DNA from 2 places in the Exiguobacterium sp. s138 genome. Region 2 is predicted to be linked to the other one. Evidence: a T-box and tRNA genes for the amino acid it is inferred to sense, from the RefSeq annotation. Region 2 holds a T-box; the other holds one or more tRNA genes.
The links. The T-box of region 2 lies ahead of ileS (isoleucine--tRNA ligase). A T-box ahead of a tRNA ligase gene usually reads a tRNA of that ligase, here a tRNA-Ile.

Region 1 (10,574 bases), on a different contig from region 2:
TGACTTCAGATTCGATTTCCGATTGGATCGAGCTCTTATTTGCACAAGACATTCCGGTAGTTCTTGATGCCGGGGCATTGATTCGCGACAGCTATCCGGAACGGAAGGCGGAGATTGTCGTCACGCCACATATCGGAGAATTTGCACGGATGACGAAACGGACTGTCCGGGAAATCCAGGATGACTTATTCGGACAGGCAAGCGAATATGCGGTCTTGCATCAAGTGATCGTCGTCTTGAAAGCCCATGTGATTCTCATTGCAACACCAGAGGGCGGTGGTTACGTGATCAACGGAGCATCCAGCGGGTTGGCGAAAGGAGGCAGTGGCGATACGCTGTTTGGTATCCTCACAAGTCTGCTTGGTCAAAAAGAATACTTTAAACACATCCCGGTTGAACAGTTGATTGCACTTGGTGCATCCTGGTACGCCCAAGCATCCAAGCAGGTCGAACAACAGCTTCATCCAAGCAGTATCGTGGCGACAGATGTGATTGATCAACTTGGACGAGTAAAGAACTGAGCAAAGAGGTCTATTTCTTCAATTATAAAGAAGTAGATCTCTTTTGTTAAAAGAATAATTGCTGGCAGAGGAAGAGCAGGAGTATGATGAAGTGATGCCGAATGGCTAAACAGTCTAATCTTAAGAAAGGAGGAGACAGATGCCCGTTAAAACAGTAGATGAGATTGTCCGTAATCAACAGCGTTGGATCGGAAATTTTGCGTTGTTCTTAATGAGCGTCGGCGCCCTGATTTTTTTAGGGACGACGGATCATACCATTCGAAATGCCTATTTAAATCAGTTGACGACTGTGGCTGTTTTGCTTTCTATTGGAATCATAACCTTTTTGATCAGCCGCAGTCGGTTGACAGCTCATCATAAATCACACTTTCTGTCCGTCATGTTACTGAGTATTCCGTTCGCTTCCATCAGTATGTTACCTTATGCCTCAGTCACCGTCTGGGCCAGTTGTTTTTTATTTTTAATGATCGCCTTGATTGCCTATGACCGGATCATGATTTGGTATGCCGTTGTCCTCATCGTCGCGACGAACGTATTCATCATGGTGCGCTCAGATACGATTCTTGTGGAGATTGATCCGACAGATCATTACGCGAGGCTTGGGATGATCGGGATTGCCATCTGTATCGCTTTGATCATCAATCATCTGCATCTTCGTAATCTCAGTCGCCTGCAACAACTGGCAGATCAATTGCATGAGTCGGCCCGCCACGATTTACAGACGCAACTGCTTAATGTCCGCGGACTGGAAGAACGATTTCTGCATGTGGATCAGAAGAATCTGTTACTGGTCGGTGTTCATCTGGAAAACTACCATGAACTCGCACGATATTTTGGAGAGGAAATTCAGCAACAGGTCTTAATTGATTGTATCGAACGTCTGAAAACATTATTACCTCCTTATTTGACGATCGTGCGAGTTGAAGGCGGAACGCTGATGGTCGTCATGGAGAAACCGCCCGGCGTATCGTGTGAGGAGGAAATGACACGTCTCAGTCAACGTATGTCTGCTCCGTACCAGGTCGAAAACCATCAAATTTATGTTAATCTCTATATTGTCATCGATGACGGGGAAGTCGATCAACTCAGTATGACAAAACGGATTCACCAGATCACCTCTGCCTTTCCGGAAAGTATCCGGGATTCGGCAAAAGTGATGTGCCTGAATCAAGAATGGCGCAAAGAACAATCGCTTCGCGTTGAAGCCGCCAAAGCATTGTCGCGAGCGGATGTAAATCATGATTTTTACCTGGTCTACCAATTGCAGTATGATTCCAATCAGGACCGTTTCATTGGATTAGAGGCCTTGATTCGCTGGAATACGACCATTCCGGGAGCAGAACGTCCGACGGTTTTCATTCCAATCGCAGAAAAGAGTGACTTGATCATCCGGTTGGGCGAGTGGGTTTTCGAAGAAGGATGTAAAACAAGAAAACGGCTGATTGGTCTCGTTCCGGAAGAGTTTAGTCTGTCGGTCAACGTATCTCCGCGGCAATTGACGGATGAGTCGTTTATGCCGTTTATTGAGCGGATGCTGCTGAAATACAGTTTGAAGCCGAAGCAGATTAAAATTGAAATTACTGAAAGCCAGTCTTTGGATTTTGAAAGCCAACCGATTCTCCGGGCATTACGCCGGATTAAGACATTGGATTTCCCGGTCTCATTGGATGATTTCGGGACAGGACATGCTTCGTATCATGTTCTGGAACGGTTATTGCCGCTTCGTCAGCTTAAAGTACCAAAACAATTCATTGAACAAGTCGAAGAGTCTGAAAAAAGACAGTCGATTTTAGAGTCGATTTTTCAGTTGAGTCAATCGATGCATGTGGAATGTATCGTCGAAGGGGTTGAGACGGGAGAAGAGGTACAAATTGCAAAAGACATCGGAATTCATTTATTCCAAGGTTATTTTTTTGCAAAACCGGTTCTGCTCGAAGAAATCATCTGTTTACTGGAAACTAAAAAAGCGGAAACGACAGAATAATGTCGTTTCCGCTTTTATTGTTTCAGCGAATTGGGGCAAATTTATGAATTTGTTGAACGGCCTCATTCCAGGAAGAGACACGGACGATATTTTCAGGGACGGGACGACGATTATAAGGCGCATCAAACAAAATGACGGGAATCGATGTGTCTTCTGCAATTTGAATCGCATTTTCGAGACGGTCCTCCATGAAGAGATCAAGTGACAAATCACGGACGACTTGGACTTTGTCGTGTGAGCCGGTCATGATCAGCGAATCGAGCGGTAACTCATGCTGTTTAATCCATTCTTCCGTTACGGGACGAACGATTTCTGACCGGGCCGTCACGTAGTGGAGATCATATTGTTTTCTTAAATCCCACAGGTGCTGTTTGACAAGTTCTTGCGGGATGGATTCACGGTAGATGCCGAGTTCATGACCCGATTTGACCATGAATTCCCAAAACTCGATTTGCTGCATATCCGTATAGGTATGAAGTTCGTATTCAGAGGCCATCTCAAAATCAATCGATGTTCCGAGATATTTGTTCATATAGTTAAAGCACGAAGAAGGATGAGTGATTGTTCCATCAATATCAATTCCGATTTTCACTTACATCACCAACATTCTATAAATTTTCTGCCACTAGTATAACATAATCGAAATGCGGAGACGAAAAAAAGAGCCGCTCCGGGAAGAGGGCTCTTTTGACTTAAGCTTGGCTTGCTTTTGCGGCTTCTTTTTCCGCTTCTTTTTCAAGAACGATCGCATCGATTTCTTTTTTCAATTCTTCGACCATCGTTGCTTCCGGAACTTTACGAATGATTTCCCCGTGACGGAATAACAATCCTTCGTTACGGGCACCGGCAATTCCGATATCGGCTTCACGGGCTTCCCCGGGACCGTTGACGGCACAACCGAGAACTGCAACTTTAATGTTAACTTGAATTTTATCGATATAATCTTCGATTTCTGCTGCAATCGCCATTAAATCGATTTCAATCCGTCCGCATGTCGGGCACGAAATCAATGTTGCTGCGTTAGCAGCAAGACCAAATGATTTCAAGACTTCTTTTGCAACTTTGACTTCTTCGACCGGATCGGCAGAAAGAGAGACACGGACTGTATTCCCGATACCGCGTGATAGAATCGCTCCGAGACCGGCAGCTGATTTTAAAGAACCTGTCCGTAAAGGACCAGATTCCGTGATTCCGACGTGCAACGGATAATCAAACGACTCGGAAGCGAGTTGATATGCTTCAAGCGCTAATTGAACGTCAGATGCTTTCAAGGAAACGATGATATCGTGGAAATCGAGATCCTCAAGAATCTTAATGTGGTGCAAAGCACTTTCGACCATCCCACGAGCTGTCGGATAACCATATTTCTCAAGAATGTGTTTTTCAAGTGAACCGGCGTTAACACCAATTCGAATTGGAATGTTTTTCGCCTTTGCTGCGGTAACGACCGCTTCGACTTTCTCGCGGCGTCCGATGTTACCCGGGTTGATTCGGATTTTATCAACACCCGCCTCAATTGCCATGAGCGCAAGTTTATAGTTGAAATGAATATCTACGACAAGCGGGATGTTGATCCGGCTCTTGATTTCTGCAAGTGCTAGCGCATCACGTTCTTCTGGACAAGCAACGCGGACGATTTGGCATCCTGCTTCTTCAAGGCGTAAAATTTCAGCGACAGTCGCTTCGACGTCGTGTGTTTTTGTTGTCGTCATACTTTGGATGATGACTTCATTATTTCCACCAATGACAAGGTCCCCAACACGAACGGGACGAGTCTTAGAGCGATGGACCATTTTCGGCATATCGAAAATCTCCTTTTGTGGCATAACGCCAGATTGTTTGTGACTACTTGTACTATCATATCGAACTATTCCCTAAAAATCGAGAAACAAGAACGAAAATTGAACATTTACAATTGTTTAACACGAATAGTGGAAAGTCAATCCGTCGCCGGATGGACGTTTTTTTCCTTCAACAGATTCATCCATCTAGTTTCAAGAAGACGGACGGGATGATTTTTTCTTTAGTCGGGCAAGCAGGAGCGGGGTTAACGAATAAATCAAGTGCCCGGCAATGATGAAGACAACTCCTAAAGTCGGATAGCCGAACTGATACAGGAAAACACCGATTGGAAAGGTCCAGATGTTTGCGGCGACCGTATAAGGAAATACTTGGCGAAACGCCCATGGTCTTGGCAAAATCCACTGAATGAACCAGCGATTCAGATAGGAAACGGATAACAGGTACAACAAAATCGCGATTGCGATAAAAATGAAGTGCAGGATAAACCAAATGATGAACGGAATCGACTGCTGGAGAAAGATGCTGTCAATGATTGTTGACCACAAGGAAATCCATGCTAATCCACAAAAATAAAGGGAGACATCAGCGAGACGAGTCTTTAAAAAACCGCGATTTGGAACTAAGGTAGTTTGTAAGTAATTAAGTAGTTGACTTAAAAAATGCAATTCAATCACTCTTTCTTCTGTTTTATAACAACAAATAAATTAGTTATAAACCCTTTTTTTAAAGGGTTTATCTGTTTTGGTACAGATTAATAAAACCTTAACAATCGAATGTGTGAAAAACTATTTACAAGTTCATCAGACCTTTACATAATAAGGGGGTTGAAACAATGAATTCTTAACAACAAATCAATTCCACTTTTTATATGAGGAGATGACAAGATGAACTATGATTTACAGGAAATGATTTTCACCTTTATCGGTGGACTCGGTATTTTCCTATTCGGTATTAAGTATATGGGAGATGGTCTTCAAAAAACAGCGGGAGACCGGTTACGGTACATTTTAGATAAATATACCTCCAACCCGTTTCTCGGGATTTTAGCGGGTATCGTCGTTACGGTCTTGATCCAGTCATCATCCGGAACAACTGTCATCGTCGTCGGTCTGGTCAGCGCCGGATTAATGAACCTGCGTCAAGCCATCGGTGTCGTCATGGGGGCGAACATCGGAACGACCATCACTGCCTTTATCATCGGCTTTAACGTGAAGGAAGCGGCACTCCCGGCGATTGCGCTCGGAGCGTTCTTGATTTTCTTCTTCAATAAAGAACGGATTCAATACATCGGTCAAATCTTCTTTGGTTTCGGGGCGCTCTTTTATGGATTGACGCTCATGGGAGACGGAATGGCACCGCTTGAATCAAGCGAATGGTTCCGTGATTTGACGGTATCGATGTCGGATAGCCCTTTGCTCGGTGTTTTTGTCGGAACGGTCTTTACTATGTTGGTCCAATCATCCTCTGCGACGATCGGGATATTACAAGAATTGTATGACGGCGGAATGATCGATATCAAAGCGGCATTGCCGGTCTTGTTCGGTGATAATATCGGGACGACAATCACAGCAGTCCTTGCGGCACTCGGGGCTTCGATTGCGGCAAAACGGACAGCCGCCGCACACGTCATCTTTAACATCGTCGGGACAGTCATCTTCTTGCTGGCTTTACCGCTGTTCTCAAGTTTTATAACGTGGATCACAGGTGCACTTGATTTGGAACCGAAAATGCAGATTGCCTTTGCCCACGGAACGTTTAACGTCGTCAATACGCTGATTCAATGCTGGTTCATCGCGCAAATCGCATGGCTCGTCCAAAAAGTCGTCCCTGGAACGGATACGACCGTCGATTCAAAACCGCGCCACCTCGATCAAAATATCCTGAACCAGTCGTCGTCACTTGCGTTAAGCCAGGCGAAACTGGAAGTGTTGCGGATGGGAGAATTCTCGAAAGACGCACTTGAAAAAGCACATCGTTATACGCAATCACACGATAAAAAGGATGTTTCGGATGCCGGTCAGATTGAGTATGCGATCAACCATCTGAATACGGAAGTGACAAGCTACCTTGTTAAAGTCGCCGCGCATGACTTGTCCGAGCGGGAATCGAATGATCATTCCCTGCTCATGCATGCCGTCAACGATTTTGAACGGATCGGGGATCATGTCGAAAACGTCATCGAGTTGGTCGATTTCCAGATCGTTAACCGGATTACGTTTACTGAAAAAGCGAAAAAAGAATTGGATGAAATGTATATCCTGACGCAAAAAATCGTTGAGACCGCCATTAAAGCAGTCGAACTGGATGATGTTTCATTGGCACGCCGAGTGCTTGAACTGGAAGGGAAACTCGATTCACTGGAACGTTCCTTCCGCAAGCATCATGTCTTACGGGTGAATGCAGGCGAATGTACAGGTCAAGCCGGTATGATTTTTGTTGACTTGCTGTCGAACCTGGAACGGATCGGGGATCATGCCGTTAACATTACGGATTTGGTGCTTGAACAACGTTCCGGAACGGCATGAAAGAAAATATGAGAGAAGAGGAATTTCTGAAAAGAAATTCCTCTTTGTTTTTTTAAGATAATTTATTGACATTTCAGATCGATTTTAGTAATCTAATATTAGTTGTTTTTAACCATCATGGCGGTGTAGCTCAGCTGGCTAGAGCGTACGGTTCATACCCGTGAGGTCGTGGGTTCGACTCCCTCCGCCGCTACTATTACTTAAGGACCCTTAGCTCAGCTGGTTAGAGCTGACGGCTCATAACCGTCCGGTCGCAGGTTCGAGTCCTGCAGGGTCCATTGTATAAACGTACACTCTTTTTTTTGGGTGTGCGTTTATTTTTGGTTGCTTGGGGAATATTAAAGATATTGTAATAATGTTAATACAATAATATTCATACTATGGCAATTTAAGGGAGAGCGAAGAGAGATGGAACGTAACCATACGATGATGCAGTTTTTTGAGTGGCATGTAGAGAATGATGGGAAGCATTGGCAACGCTTGAAAGAGAGAGCGCCGGAACTGCGTGCTGCAGGCATCACATCTGTTTGGATTCCACCAGCGTCAAAGGGACAATCAGATGAAGATACAGGGTATGGCATTTACGATGTCTATGATTTAGGAGAGTTCGACCAAAAAGGAACAGTCCGCACGAAGTACGGAACAAAAGACGAGTTGATCGAAGCCATTCAAGTCGCACATGAAAATGATATCGCCGTTTACGCCGATGTCGTCATGAACCATAAAGCGGCAGCCGATGAGCTCGAAACGATTAACGTCGTGGAAGTACATCCGGAAGACCGTTCGAAAGAAATTTCAGAAGAGTTTGAAATCGAGGCCTGGACGAAGTTTACGTTCCCGGGACGAAACGGTAAATACTCGGATTTCATCTGGACACATGAATTCTTTAATGGAACAGATTTTGATGCACGGGAAGAAAAAACGGGTGTCTTTAAGATTTCCGGTAAAAATAAAGATTGGAACGATCAAGTCGACAACGAATTCGGGAACTATGATTATCTGATGTTCGCTAACATCGATTACAATCATCCGGAAGTCCGACAAGAAATGATCAACTGGGGAAACTGGTTTAAAGAAACAATCAATTGCCAAGGTTTCCGTTTGGATGCCATCAAACACATCAACTATGAATTCGTCAACGAGTTCGCGAAGTCGATGATCGGAGACGATCCGGACGGTTTTTATATGGTCGGCGAATTTTGGAAGTCGGACTTAGATGACTGCCGCCAGTTCTTAGACAGTGTCGATTATACGATTGATTTGTTTGATGTGCCGCTTCACTATAAATTCCATGAAGCGTCGCAACAAGGACAGGATTTTGATTTGACGACGTTGTTTGCGGATACACTCGTCGAATCCCACCCGACGAATGCCGTGACATTTGTTGATAATCATGATTCCCAACCGGGCGAATCGCTTGAGTCGTGGATCGATGACTGGTTCAAACAGCATGCATATGCCTCTGTTTTATTACGCAAAGACGGTTATCCATGTGTCTTCTACGGAGATTACTATGGTGTGCAAGGACCGCATCCGGTCGAAGGTAAAAAAGAGATGATCGATGCGTTGTTGTATACGCGTTACCATAAAGCATACGGTGAACAGGAAGACTATCTGGATGATGCACATTGCGTCGGCTGGGTGCGTCGCGGTGTCGAAGAATTCCCGAACTCAGGATGTGCCGTCTTGCTCTCAAATGCGGATATGTGTGAAAAACGGATGTTTGTCGGCGAAACACGTGCCGGAGAAGAGTGGTTCGATTATACAAATCACCAAGAAGAGCCTGTTGTGATTGATGAAGAAGGTTTCGGTGTTTTCCCGGTTCCAGGTGGCGGTGTCTCGGTATTCGCCCCGCGTGACGAACAGTAATTTCTGAGGGTCATTGCTTGCGCCTGACCAACTATTTTTGCTAGTCTTAAAGAGTACTGAAATTCCGAAAATAGGATAAAGGGGGACATGAAAATGTCAAAATTTGAATTACCAGAACTCGGCTACGCTTATGATGCGCTGGAGCCACATATCGATGCTCGTACGATGGAGATTCACCACTCTAAACACCACAATACGTATGTCACTAACGTGAATGCAGTACTTGAAGGGTCAGAGCACGAAGGGAAATCACTTGAAGAATTACTTCAAAACCTGGATTCACTTCCTGCAAACATTCAAACAGCTGTCCGTAACAATGGTGGCGGTCACTGGAACCACTCGTTCTTCTGGAAACTCTTGAAAAAGAACGATGGAGCAACTCCAACTGGAGAACTTGCTTCAGCAATCGACGAATCATTCGGTTCGTTTGATACGTTCAAAGATGAGTTTACAAAAGCAGCAACAACACGTTTCGGTTCAGGCTGGGCGTGGCTTATCGTTGACGGCGGCAAATTAGCAGTCGTTTCAACACCAAACCAAGACACACCAGTCATGGAAGGGAAAACGCCGATTCTTGGACTTGATGTTTGGGAACATGCGTATTACCTCAACTATCAAAACCGTCGTCCGGATTACATCAACGCATTCTTCAACGTCGTTGACTGGGATCACGTGGCAAAACTTTACGCTGACGCAAAATAATCGTGAGATTAAACATCGGTTCCTGTTCTGGGAATCGATGTTTTTTTAATGCGGAAAATGATGGGATAGGTTGTTATGGAAAGTTTCCTTCTATATAATGAAACAAGATGACTTTTTGAACGATAGGGGAGTACGCCATGGCCAAACGAATCACGGTGAAGGGAAAACGGCGGAATCATCTGCCGCTTCGCCTTAACTTAATGTTTTTTGTAGTATTTTTATTGTTTGCGATTTTAATCTTTCGCTTAGGTGTCGTCCAGATTGTGAATGGTGAAAAGATTTCACGGGAAGTCCAGAAGACGGAAATGATCGCATCGAAATATGAAGTTCCGCGCGGAAAGATTTATGACCGGGACGGAAGGTTGTTGGTCGATACGATTTCGAAATATTCAATTGTCTACCGTCGTTCCCAAAATACGAAAGTCGACGAACGGATTGAAATCGCCTCTCGTCTTGCGGCGATTATCAATCTTCCGAAAGACGATTGGAAAGTAACGGAACGCGACATGAAAGATTACTGGGTAGCCGTCAACGGTGAAGAATCAGATCGACGCTATAAGCAGGCGGTAGAAAAACGTTATCCAGATGCGGAAAAGCAGAACAAGCTGTCGATTTCGGAACAGGATCAAATCCGTCTCGATACGATTACGAAAAAAGATATCGACTTTGATGATAAGACGATGGAAATCATCGCTATCAAACACAACATGGAAGTCGGTTATGCGCTTGACCCGCAGCTCGTTAAATTAGGAGCGAGCGCCAAGGAAATGGCGATTATCGATGAGAACCTTGAAGATTTAAAGGGTGTATCGGTAGAGCCGTTTTATGAACGTTCTTATCCGTATGAAGGAACGCTGCGGAACATCTTCGGGAAGTACTCAAAAATTCCCGCTGAACAGCAGGCGGAGTTTAAAGCAAAAGGATACAGTTTAAATGACCGGGTCGGAACGTCATTCCTTGAACAGCAGTATGAAGACCTGCTCCGCGGGAAACCGGCATACGATGTCTATGAAACGTTTAACGGTGAACCGGTCGGTGAGCCGAACCGGGAAGAAGGCGAGTCCGGAAAAGACCTCGTCTTAACGGTTGATGCAGAATACAACAAACAAGTTGATCAAATCCTGCAGCAGGCGATCAAGATGGGCCGCGGCATGGGAAGCGGTTATCTGA
Region 2 (10,574 bases):
TATTCTGCCATGTCAAACGAACATTTGGTCCGGGTCGAATGTTCGAAAAATAAGTTAGCGACGGTTTTCTTCGGCAATGGCCGGGCGGGTGCGCCTTGTTTCAATTCCAGTCCCCGCTTTATCAATCGTTCGATTTCAGTTATCGACAGCTCGTCAAGACTTGTAAAATGGGCAATCCGTTGTCGTGTCTGCATGTTCTTCTCTCCTTTGGGCCGCAAAAAAGCGCACCTTCTGATGTGAAGGTGCGCTGAAGAAGACAGATGTCGCCATCTGTTTCTGAAGGGCCTCCACTTTATCGTTCTCTCTGGAACGTCTTAAAAGTCGTTAGCTGCTCGTTTCGATTGTGGTATTTCTTGTTCGTGTTCTGCCGTTTCGACCTTTGTTTTCGGCAAGATCAAATTCAGAAGGACTCCTAAGATCGTGGCCAGTGCCATACCTTCAAGCGAGAAGTTGCCGATTTTGAGGGCAGCTCCACCAATCCCGATGACCAGAATGACCGCTGTGATCGTCAGGTTTCGTTTATCGGCAAGATCGACCTTACTTTCGACCATTGTCCGCAGACCGTTCGAAGCGATGACCCCAAACAACAGGATACTGATGCCGCCCATGACAGGTGTCGGTATCGTCTTGATGAACCCTTCCACATAGCCGAGGAAACCAAAGCTGATGGCAAGAACTGCTGCGCCTCCGAGGACAAAGACACTGTAGACGCGGGTGATGGCCATGACGCCGTTGTTTTCACCGTACGTCGTGACCGGCGGACCGCCGAGCATCGAGGCAATCGTCTTCGCCAGTCCATCCCCGAGAACCGTCCGGTGCATCCCCGGATCAAGAAGCGTCTCGCGCCCGATAATCCGTGATGTCACTTTTTGTTCTCCGATATGCTCTGTCAATGTAACCAGTGTGACCGGAACGATGAGTGCAAGTGCCGCCCAGTTTAGTGTCGGCGAGTAGTCGAGGAACGGGACTGTAAAGTTCGGAACCTGGAAGAAGCTTGCTTGTTTCAGTGACGTGAAGTCGACGATTCCCGCAGCGACGGCAACCAGATACCCGGTCAGGATACCGAACAGAATCGGGACGGTACTCCACATTCCTTTGAAGTATGTCATCGCGAGCAAGGTGACAGCAAGTGTCGTCAAGGCGACGAGCAGGAAGGTACCGTTGTACTTCCCGTCCGCTCCGTTCATCGCCATGTTGACGGCTGTTGGAGCAAGCGATAATCCGATGACCATGATGACGGGACCGATCACGATCGGAGGCAACAGTTTCATTAACCAGCCGACACCTGTATATGTGATGACGAGGGAAACGATGCCGTAGACGAGTCCTGCAACCATTCCGCCGACAAGCGCATCTTCGACACCCCAGCGTTCACTGACGGCAATGATCGGGACGATATAAGCGAAACTTGAACCTAAGTACGTCGGGACTTTAAAGCGGGTGACGGCGAGGAAGATCAACGTGCCGACTCCGCTTGCGACGAGGGCGACGGATGTGTTTAATCCCGTTAATAACGGAACAAGGACCGTCGCGCCAAACATCGCGAAGACATGTTGGAGGCTGAGCATCAGCCACTGCAGGGGGTGTTTTGGCCGTTCTTGTACATCCAAAATCGCTGTGTGGGTTTTCATAAGGATAACTCCCTTTCTGGTCTCTCTGGACCACGTTAAAGGTATTTGTGTTTAACGTTTGATAAATACTTGATCGGCGTCATCGACTTCAGATAAGGCGACGACAACTTGTTCTTCGCGTGATGTCGGGACATTCTTCCCGATGAAATCCGGTCGGATCGGCAGTTCCCGGTGTCCCCGGTCGACGAGGACAGCGAGCTGGATCATACTCGGGCGACCGTGATCAACGAGCGCATCCATCGCAGCGCGGACGGTGCGTCCGGTGTACAGGACGTCATCGACGAGGACGATGATTTTTCCTGTCACCGTCTCCGGCATGTCCGTGCCTTTGATTTCCGGCTCGAGACTTTTTTTCGATAAGTCATCCCGGTACATCGAGATGTCCACGACACCAAGCAGGACCGGCTTGCCTTCAATCTCTTCGATCCGGCGGGCCAGACGGCGGGCCAGTGTCTCGCCCCGTGTCTTGATACCGACGATCATCAGTTGATCAATTCCTTTGTTGCGTTCGATGATTTCATGGGCGATGCGTGTCAATGCCCGACTGATTGCGGCTTCATCTAAAATGACGGATGGTTTCATTACTTGCTCCTTTCTGCAAAAAAACCTCCTGCGTGAAGTCGCAGGAGGTTGTTGAAGACAATAAGTGTGGGCAGCTCACGCTACACGTATCTACACAAATGAAGTGTCTCCCTTTCGTAGCCTCTCCGGACTCGTTTAAAGGTGTGCTATGGGTAGGATCGTCAACGCGGACGACCGGTTGTGTGAGGCAGATGTCTCGCATCGCTCTCTAGGTGATACTCTACCGTTTTATTAGAAAAACGTCAAGACTCTAATTCAAGTTTTTTCAACTGACTGATCTCGAACGTCATCTCTTCCGGTAACGGTGCCTCGAAATGTAACATTTCCCCAGTCCGCGGATGCTTGAATCCAAGAACAGCCGCATGAAGCGCTTGACCGTTCATTTTCATCGTTTTCCGTGGTCCGTATTTCGGATCTCCAGCGAGCGGGAAACCGATGTAACGCATGTGGACACGAATCTGGTGCGTCCGTCCTGTCTCGAGCTTACATTCAACGACAGTGAACCCTTCGTAACGGTCAAGGACACGGAAATGCGTCACAGCCGCTTTCGAGTTTTTATCCGTCACCGTCATCCGTTGACGGTCATTTTTGTCACGGCCGACCGGTGCTTCGATCGTTCCCAGTTCATGCGGAATCTCGCCGTGGACAAGCGCGATGTACAGACGCTCTGTCGTCTTATCTTTTAGTTGTTGTGCCAGGGATTCGTGTGCCAAATCATTTTTAGCGACCATCAGGAGACCGGATGTATCTTTATCGATTCGGTGGACGATGCCTGGACGTTTGACGCCGTTGATGCCGGACAAATCCTGGCAGTGATGGAGCAAGGCATTGACGAGTGTTCCGGATACGTGACCGGCTGCCGGATGTACGACCATCCCTTTTGGCTTGTTGATGACGATGACATCACTGTCTTCATACACGACATCCAGCGGGATATCTTCCGGTAACACTTCCAGCTCGACGGCTTCCGGAATCCGGACGAGAATCTCTTCCGTACCCGACATCTTATAGTTCGGTTTGACGATTCGTCCGTCGACTTCGACGTGTCCCGCTTTTAACCAGTCCTGGACTTGTGACCGGGACCAGTCTTGTTGTTCCGCTAACCATTTATCAATTCGACCGGTAGCACCATTGGCTTTAACAGCCCATTCATTTTGTTCATTCATTTAATCAATCGTTCCCTTCTTAGTCAAACGCTCTTCAAACATGACGCTGATCAGCATCAGAATAACCCCAAACGTCAAACTGACGTCTGCCACATTAAATATCGGGAAATTATACCCGAACGGATAAAAATGAAAAAAGTCGACGACTTCTCCACGTGCCATCCGGTCGATGAAATTCCCGACCGCTCCGCCCAGTAATAAGGCGACGCTCCAAGCAAATACTTTGTTTTTTGTGCCTTCTTTGTAAAGAAAATAAATCAGCCCAATGACGACGACCAGCGTGATGACGAAGAAAAATCCAAACTTCCCTTCAAGCATCCCCCAGGCAGCGCCACGATTCCGGTATGAATTTAAATAAAAGAAATTGGGAATGATCTCAATCGCTTGACCAATCGTCATCTGTTGGACGACGATCCATTTCGTCAATTGATCCACTCCGACGAGTACAGCAGCAATCGCTAAGTAAAGCCACATTCTTTTTTCCTCCACATCCAAAAATAATGAGGGACCGCTACGAAGTCGCCGTAGCTGCCCCTCCCTGATTCATTATAAAGAATTGACGACTTCAGTACAACGTGGGCAAAGTGTCGGATGAGCCGGATCTTGTCCAAGCTCCGTCGAATATGTCCAGCAGCGTTCACATTTTTCGCCGTCTGCTTTCAGAACAGTGATGCCTGTTGTCCCGTATGATTTCTCCGCCGAAGCGACGAACTCAATCTGTGAAACCTGCAACAACTGCTCAAGATGATCGATTGTCGCAAGCAACGCTTTCGTTTCGTCATTCGGTGCAAGCAGGAGTTTCGCTTCGAGCGTTTTCCCGACAAGTTTCTCGGCACGTGCTTCTTCGAGTGCTTTTAGGACATCATCGCGGAAGACGAGGAAACTGTTCCATTTCGCGATCAATGCAAGACCTTCTTCCGTCATTTCCGGTGCTTCCGGAAGATCCGTCAAGAAAATACTCGCCGTCTCGACGCCGGGAACGAATTCCCACGCTTCGTCGGCTGTATGCGGTAAGACCGGTGCCATCAGTTGTAACAATGTGACGACGGTATCATACATGACTGTTTGAACGGCACGACGCGCCGGTGCATCTTCTTTTTCGATGTACAAGATATCTTTCGTGTAATCGAGATAGAACGAAGACAAGTCCAGGACACAGAAGTTATGCAACAGTTGATAGACCGCCATGAAGTCGTACGCATCGTACGCTGCCTTTACTTTACCGACAAGTTGATCGAGTTTCGTCCGCATGAAGCGATCCGATTCCGGCAAGTCTTTAAATGCCACACGGTGCGTCGTGTGATCGAACTGGTCGAGGTTTCCGAGCAGGAAGCGAACCGTATTCCGGATTTTCCGGTAAGATTCCGATACTTGTTTGAAGTTGTCCATTGAAGCACGGACATCTGATTGATAATCGACGGAAGCCACCCAAAGACGAAGAATTTCCGCTCCGAACTGTTGCATGATTTGGATTGGTGCAATCGTGTTTCCGATTGATTTCGACATCTTCCGCCCTTGACCGTCAAGGACGAATCCGTGACTGACGACCGCTTTATAAGGTGCTTTCCCTGTCGTTGCGACGGATGTCGAAAGAGACGAGTTGAACCATCCGCGATATTGGTCAGACCCTTCCAGGTACAAGTCAGCCGGACGCTCGAGTTCCGGACGTGTCGCGAGGACACCGGCATGGGATGAGCCGGAATCGAACCAGACGTCCATGATATCCGTCTCTTTTTTGAAGATGCCGTTCGGGCTTGCCGGATGCGTAAAGCCTTCCGGTAACAGATCAACGGCTTCGCGCTCATACCAGACATTTGATCCGTGAACGGCAAACAGATTGGCGATGTGGTCGATTGTTTCCGGTGTGACGATTTCCGTACCGTCTTCAGCATAGAAGATCGGCAATGGGACACCCCACGCGCGTTGACGGGAAATGACCCAGTCTCCGCGGTCTTTGAACATGTTGTGAAGACGTGTTTCGCCCCACTCCGGTACCCACTGAACTTCTTTGATTTCATCGAGGATCTCCGCCCGGAAATCTTTGATCGAAGCAAACCACTGTGGTGTCGCCCGGAAGATAACCGGTTTTTTCGTCCGCCAGTCGTGCGGATACGAGTGTTTGATGAACGACAGTTTTAACAATGCACCGGCTTCTTCTAGTGCCACACCGATTTCTTTGTTGGCATCTTCATAGAATAATCCTTCAAAACCAGGTGCTTCTGCCGTCATGACCCCTTTGTCGTCGACCGGACAAAGGACATCAAGACCGTACGCTTGACCGATTCGGAAGTCATCTTCCCCGTGTCCAGGCGCAGTATGAACGACACCCGTCGCTTCTGCCGTGACATGATCGCCGAGCATGACAAGTGATTCGCGGTCATAGAGCGGATGTTTCGCTTTGATGTATTCAAAGTCGGCTCCGTCGAAGACACGACCAATCGTCGCACCTTCCCAGCCGAGGGCTTCGATGACTTCCGGTACGAGTGTTTCGGCGACGATATAGCCTTTTCCTTCGTGCTCAATCCGAGCATACGTCAACTCACCGCTGACAGAGATCCCGAGGTTCGCCGGAATCGTCCAAGGTGTTGTCGTCCAGATGACGAAATGATCCGTCGGCTCCAGGATGTTTTTTCCGTCCATGACTTGGAACGCCACATAGATTGCAGCCGAACGTTTATCCTGATATTCGATTTCTGCTTCTGCGAGAGCAGACTCCGAAGACGGCGACCAGTAGACCGGCTTTTTCCCTTTATAGATGTATCCTTTATTCGCCATATCGCCGAACAGACGGATTTGTGCCGCTTCGAATTCCGGTTGTAACGTGATGTATGGATTGTCGTAGTCACCGAGAACACCAAGACGCTTGAATTGTTCCCGTTGGTGATCGACTTGCTCTAATGCATATTTGGCACACAGCTCACGGAATTCTGCGACCGACATCGACTTCCGGTCGACACCCGCTTTTTGAAGCGCTGTTTCGATCGGAAGTCCGTGCGTATCCCAACCCGGTACATACGGAGAACGGAACCCGTTCATCGACTTGTAACGGACGACGATGTCTTTTAAGACTTTGTTTAATCCGTGTCCCATGTGGATGTCTCCGTTAGCGTAAGGAGGACCATCATGAAGAATGAATGTCGGCTTGCCGGCATTTTTCTCCTGGACGGCTTCATACAGATTCATCTCGTTCCAACGTGCCTGCATATCCGGCTCACGCTTCGGCAGGTTTCCCCGCATTAGAAATTCCGTTTTCATCATCAATAACGTATCTTTGTATTCCATCTGGCATTCCCTCACTTATCTGAATTTTGCGTACAAAAAAAGCCAAACACATCCCCTGATAGGGACGAGTTGGCTTGAACTCGCGGTACCACCCTACTAGCAACCGTGAAAAACGGATTACCACTTAAGAGCCTGATAACGGAGGCGAAACGGTGGAACTTACTGAACAGGTTCAGTTCCACACTCAAAGGGGATACCTTTTATCCTTGACTGATCGGGCTCACACCGGTCCCCGATTCGCTGACAGTATTTAGATAAAAGACGTGTCCTTCTCAATGATTTAACTTATACGACATCGTCGTCATTATACGCAACTGCCGGAATCTCGTCAAGCACACCCCGGGTCGAACTATCAAATGCATCCCAGTCGTGGCTCGTCAACAATTCCATCTGTGCGTCGATCAATACTTTGAATCGATTACGGTACAATTCGATTTTTTTACGCATCTGTTCGACTTCAAAATCAGTCCGCTGCGCTCGGCGCTGTGCCGCATCCTGCAGTTGTTCGGCTTCCCGTTCTGCTTGTTTGACGATAAGGCTGGCTTCTTTCGTCGCATTCGCTTTGACTTCTTCTGCCGCTTCTTGTGCCACGATGATGGATTTGTTTAGGGTTTCCTCCATCGAGCTGAAGTAATCGACACGAGACTGCATGTTTTGAATGACTTCTTGCTGTTGACGGTTTTCCCGGAGCAACAATTCAAAATCTTTGATGACTTGATCAAGAAATTCATTGACCTCATCTTCGTCATAGCCGCGAAACTTACGTGTAAATTCCTTATTGTGAATATCAAGTGGCGTCAATGGCATGATGAAATCCTCCCTCAGCTTGTTGGTTATCCTTTTAGCAGACCGTATTGCAGTTTGATCCGGTCCCGTTTCGTTGAACCGAGTACGGCAATTAACTTGACACGTCCCGTTCCGCGAAGTGACAGTAAATCGCCTTCCTCTAACAAAAAGCTCGGATCTTCAACGATTTTATAATTGACTTTACTTTCACCCTGCTTAATCAGGCTTTGCGCTTTTTGTCTTGAAAATCCAAGGATTTCACTGACGACCGTATCAAAACGGAGCGAACTGACAAATCCCAGTTCTTCCTGCCATTCTTGATCCTTGATTTTCAACTGTTCTTCTGAATCCACGAGTGACAACCGGATCTTGGTTTTCCCCGCACGATCGACGTTCGCTTCAATATAAGAAGCCACTTCTTTCGCGACGGCGAACTGGACGAGTTGATCTTGGATGACGACGTCACCGAATTTCCCTCGTTTTAATCCGACGTTTAGTAATGTCCCTGTCACCTGGCGATGCGAGAGCTCGACGAATTTTGTGGGATAATGGATACGATAAATGGCGATATCAAAATCGTTGGCATCAAGCTCGTAATAATCAGGGGCAATGAGGGCACGCTGTCGTTCCGCACCTTCAAAACCGCCCTCAAAAAAGAGGGCACATTTTGTTCCGACAAGTTCTCGGGTAATCTGTTGTTCACGCGGATCCAGAAAGTCTGTCACTTTAAATGTGTAGGTCGCTTCGACATGGTCGATCCAGTTTAGGACAAGATCGACGAACTCCCGCTCATGTCCGCGATAATGATCATAAACGCTCATTAGAAGAAGATCGCTCGAATGCCTGCCTGTGCCAAATTAAGCACTAAAAAGGCAACGATAGGTGAAATGTCAAGCATACCTCCGATGGGCGGGATAATCCGTCGGAACGGTGCGAGGAAAGGTTCGACTAACATGGCCAGGACTTGACCGAATCGTGATTCACGTGCATTTGGGAACCACGATAATAAAATATAGGCAATCATGACGTAGCTGTAATATTGAAGTAACGTGCTGAGTGTACGACCGATTGCGTACATGACTTGCGAATCCATGCTTACCACCCCTTATGGTTGATATCATCTTCACCGAGCAGATTTGAGATACTTCCGGCCAGCTCGACGTTGTTCGGTACACAGAGGAGTGTATTTTGACTGATAGTCGTAATCGTTCCATCAAGAGCAAACACGACACCTGACAGGAAATTAATCATTTGGCGTGATTGATCTTTAGACATCCGTTGCATGTTCACGATGACAGCACGATTTTGACGAAGATGTTCGCCGATTTCCTGTGCTTCGTTAAACACACGCGGCTCACTGAGAATGACTTGTGATTTCGCCTTTTTTGTATGAATGGGTACGATGTTTGATTGTCTCACAGGGTCCTCCTTTTGAGTAACAGTAGGGGTAGAATCCTCATAATACTCGTCATATTCTTGCTGTGATGCACCTCTACCTTTATTTATTGTAGCATCATTTTCATATTCGAGTTCATCTAAATCGTCTGTATTACCGAGAAATAGATTTTGCATTTTTGTTTTGAATCCCATATCAATTCTCCTTTCGTATATCTAGGCAATTTATGACTGGACTAACGTCGTACCGATTCGGACATATGTCGCGCCTTCTTCAATGGCAATCTGATAGTCCGATGACATCCCCATCGACAATTCCATGCACGGTGCATGCGGGAGTTGACGGGTTGCCACTTCGTCTCGCAAGACACGAAGTGAACGAAAAACCGAACGGAGTACTTGTTCGTCTTCTGTCAACGGAGCCATCGTCATCAGTCCGATTACACGGACCATCGGATATTGTCCTACCTCATGCAAAAATGAGTGGACATCTTCCGGATCAATCCCCTGCTTGGATTCTTCACCAGAAACGTTGACTTGCACAAAACAATCGACTGGCTGCTTGGCACGTTTATTGATTTCTTCCGCAAGATGCAAGCGGTCCAAGGAATGTAACACGTCAATCCGATCAATGACTTGCCGGACTTTACGGGTCTGCAGTGTTCCGATAAAATGCCACTCACAGGCCTCACGTCCTAAGACCGTTTGTTTGTCGGTCAATCCTTCCGGACGATTCTCACCCAGTGCCGTTATACCTGCCGCCAGCAACTCCGCCGCCACTTCACTTGAAACTGATTTCGTCACGCCGATCAATTGTACCTGCTTTTTTTGATCGGTCTTTTCATACGCCTGTTTCATGTTTTGTCGGACTTGTTGTACATTTTCAGAAATTGACATCGAGAGACTCCTTTACAATCAAACTGGCAAACCGTCCACCATGATCCCCATGACGATAGGAGAAGTAGTCTTCCGCCTGGCAGTTCGTACAGATTCCTGTATCCAGCACATCACCGACACCACTGCGTTCGGCTAACATGGCATTGGTTTTTTGAAGTGATAACATAGCTTTTCCGTCTTCTTTTTTAGTATAAGGAGACTCTTCCAAGTTCAGTTGGTCAACCGCCTCAAGAACAGGACCATCGACTTCATAACAACATTCCCGGATCGAGGGTCCGATCACCATCTGAATCGAAGAACGTTCGGCACCGGCTTGTTCCATCTTTGTCAATGTGGCTTCGACGATGTTGGCAACCGTTCCGCGCCAGCCGGCGTGAACGTTTGCAATGATACCTGTCCGCGGATCACAGAAAAGGAGCGGCACACAGTCTGCAAACAGCATCATCAATAAGACGTTTGAATCCGTTGTCACCAGTCCATCTGTACCCTTGATTGCCGTTTCGTAATCTGAGGCTCCACGACCGGACTCGAGGGTCGTTACTTGCTCGACATGATTGCCGTGCACCTGTTCAGCCCATACTGAGTTTTCCAGGGCTAAATCCAGTTGCCGCACGATGACTTCACGATTTTTAATGACACCTTCCGGATCATCTTTTACATGCAGTCCTAAGTTGCCTTGACCGTGAGGTGCTGAAAACTTTGTCGTAAACGCTGCACGGACCGTTCCTGTCGGGGTATCCCATTTTATCCATTGACCAAACATCTCATCCCATCCTTTTTTAAAAAAAGAGGTGTCGCTTACGCGACACCTCTTGATCTAGCAGTCGTGTCTCGG

Region 1: it has a tRNA-Ile gene. The T-box ahead of ileS (isoleucine--tRNA ligase) is inferred to sense a tRNA for this amino acid. The anticodon was not compared.

What each region holds. Positions count from the first base shown of each region.
Region 1 covers NZ_JACSMW010000001.1:202,253-212,826, forward strand. The annotation lists gene KNP91_RS01030 (NAD(P)H-hydrate dehydratase) at 1-521, shown strand, start outside; gene KNP91_RS01035 (GGDEF domain-containing phosphodiesterase) at 661-2,505, shown strand; gene KNP91_RS01040 (5' nucleotidase, NT5C type) at 2,528-3,097, opposite strand; gene ispG (flavodoxin-dependent (E)-4-hydroxy-3-methylbut-2-enyl-diphosphate synthase) at 3,198-4,307, opposite strand; gene KNP91_RS01050 (hypothetical protein) at 4,500-4,853, opposite strand; gene KNP91_RS01055 (Na/Pi cotransporter family protein) at 5,193-6,833, shown strand; tRNA gene KNP91_RS01060 (tRNA-Met) at 6,953-7,026, shown strand; tRNA gene KNP91_RS01065 (tRNA-Ile) at 7,038-7,111, shown strand; gene KNP91_RS01070 (alpha-amylase) at 7,242-8,702, shown strand; gene KNP91_RS01075 (superoxide dismutase) at 8,796-9,404, shown strand; gene KNP91_RS01080 (peptidoglycan D,D-transpeptidase FtsI family protein) at 9,542-10,574, shown strand, end outside.
Region 2 covers NZ_JACSMW010000002.1:94,731-105,304, reverse strand. The annotation lists gene KNP91_RS04335 (aspartate carbamoyltransferase catalytic subunit) at 1-176, opposite strand, end outside; gene KNP91_RS04330 (uracil-xanthine permease family protein) at 315-1,631, opposite strand; gene pyrR (bifunctional pyr operon transcriptional regulator/uracil phosphoribosyltransferase PyrR) at 1,683-2,213, opposite strand; gene KNP91_RS04320 (RluA family pseudouridine synthase) at 2,456-3,379, opposite strand; gene lspA (signal peptidase II) at 3,380-3,853, opposite strand; gene ileS (isoleucine--tRNA ligase) at 3,926-6,661, opposite strand; T-box leader at 6,719-6,946, opposite strand; gene KNP91_RS04305 (DivIVA domain-containing protein) at 6,947-7,468, opposite strand; gene KNP91_RS04300 (YlmH family RNA-binding protein) at 7,495-8,268, opposite strand; gene KNP91_RS04295 (YggT family protein) at 8,268-8,540, opposite strand; gene KNP91_RS04290 (cell division protein SepF) at 8,543-8,866, opposite strand; gene KNP91_RS04285 (YggS family pyridoxal phosphate-dependent enzyme) at 9,068-9,739, opposite strand; gene pgeF (peptidoglycan editing factor PgeF) at 9,726-10,502, opposite strand.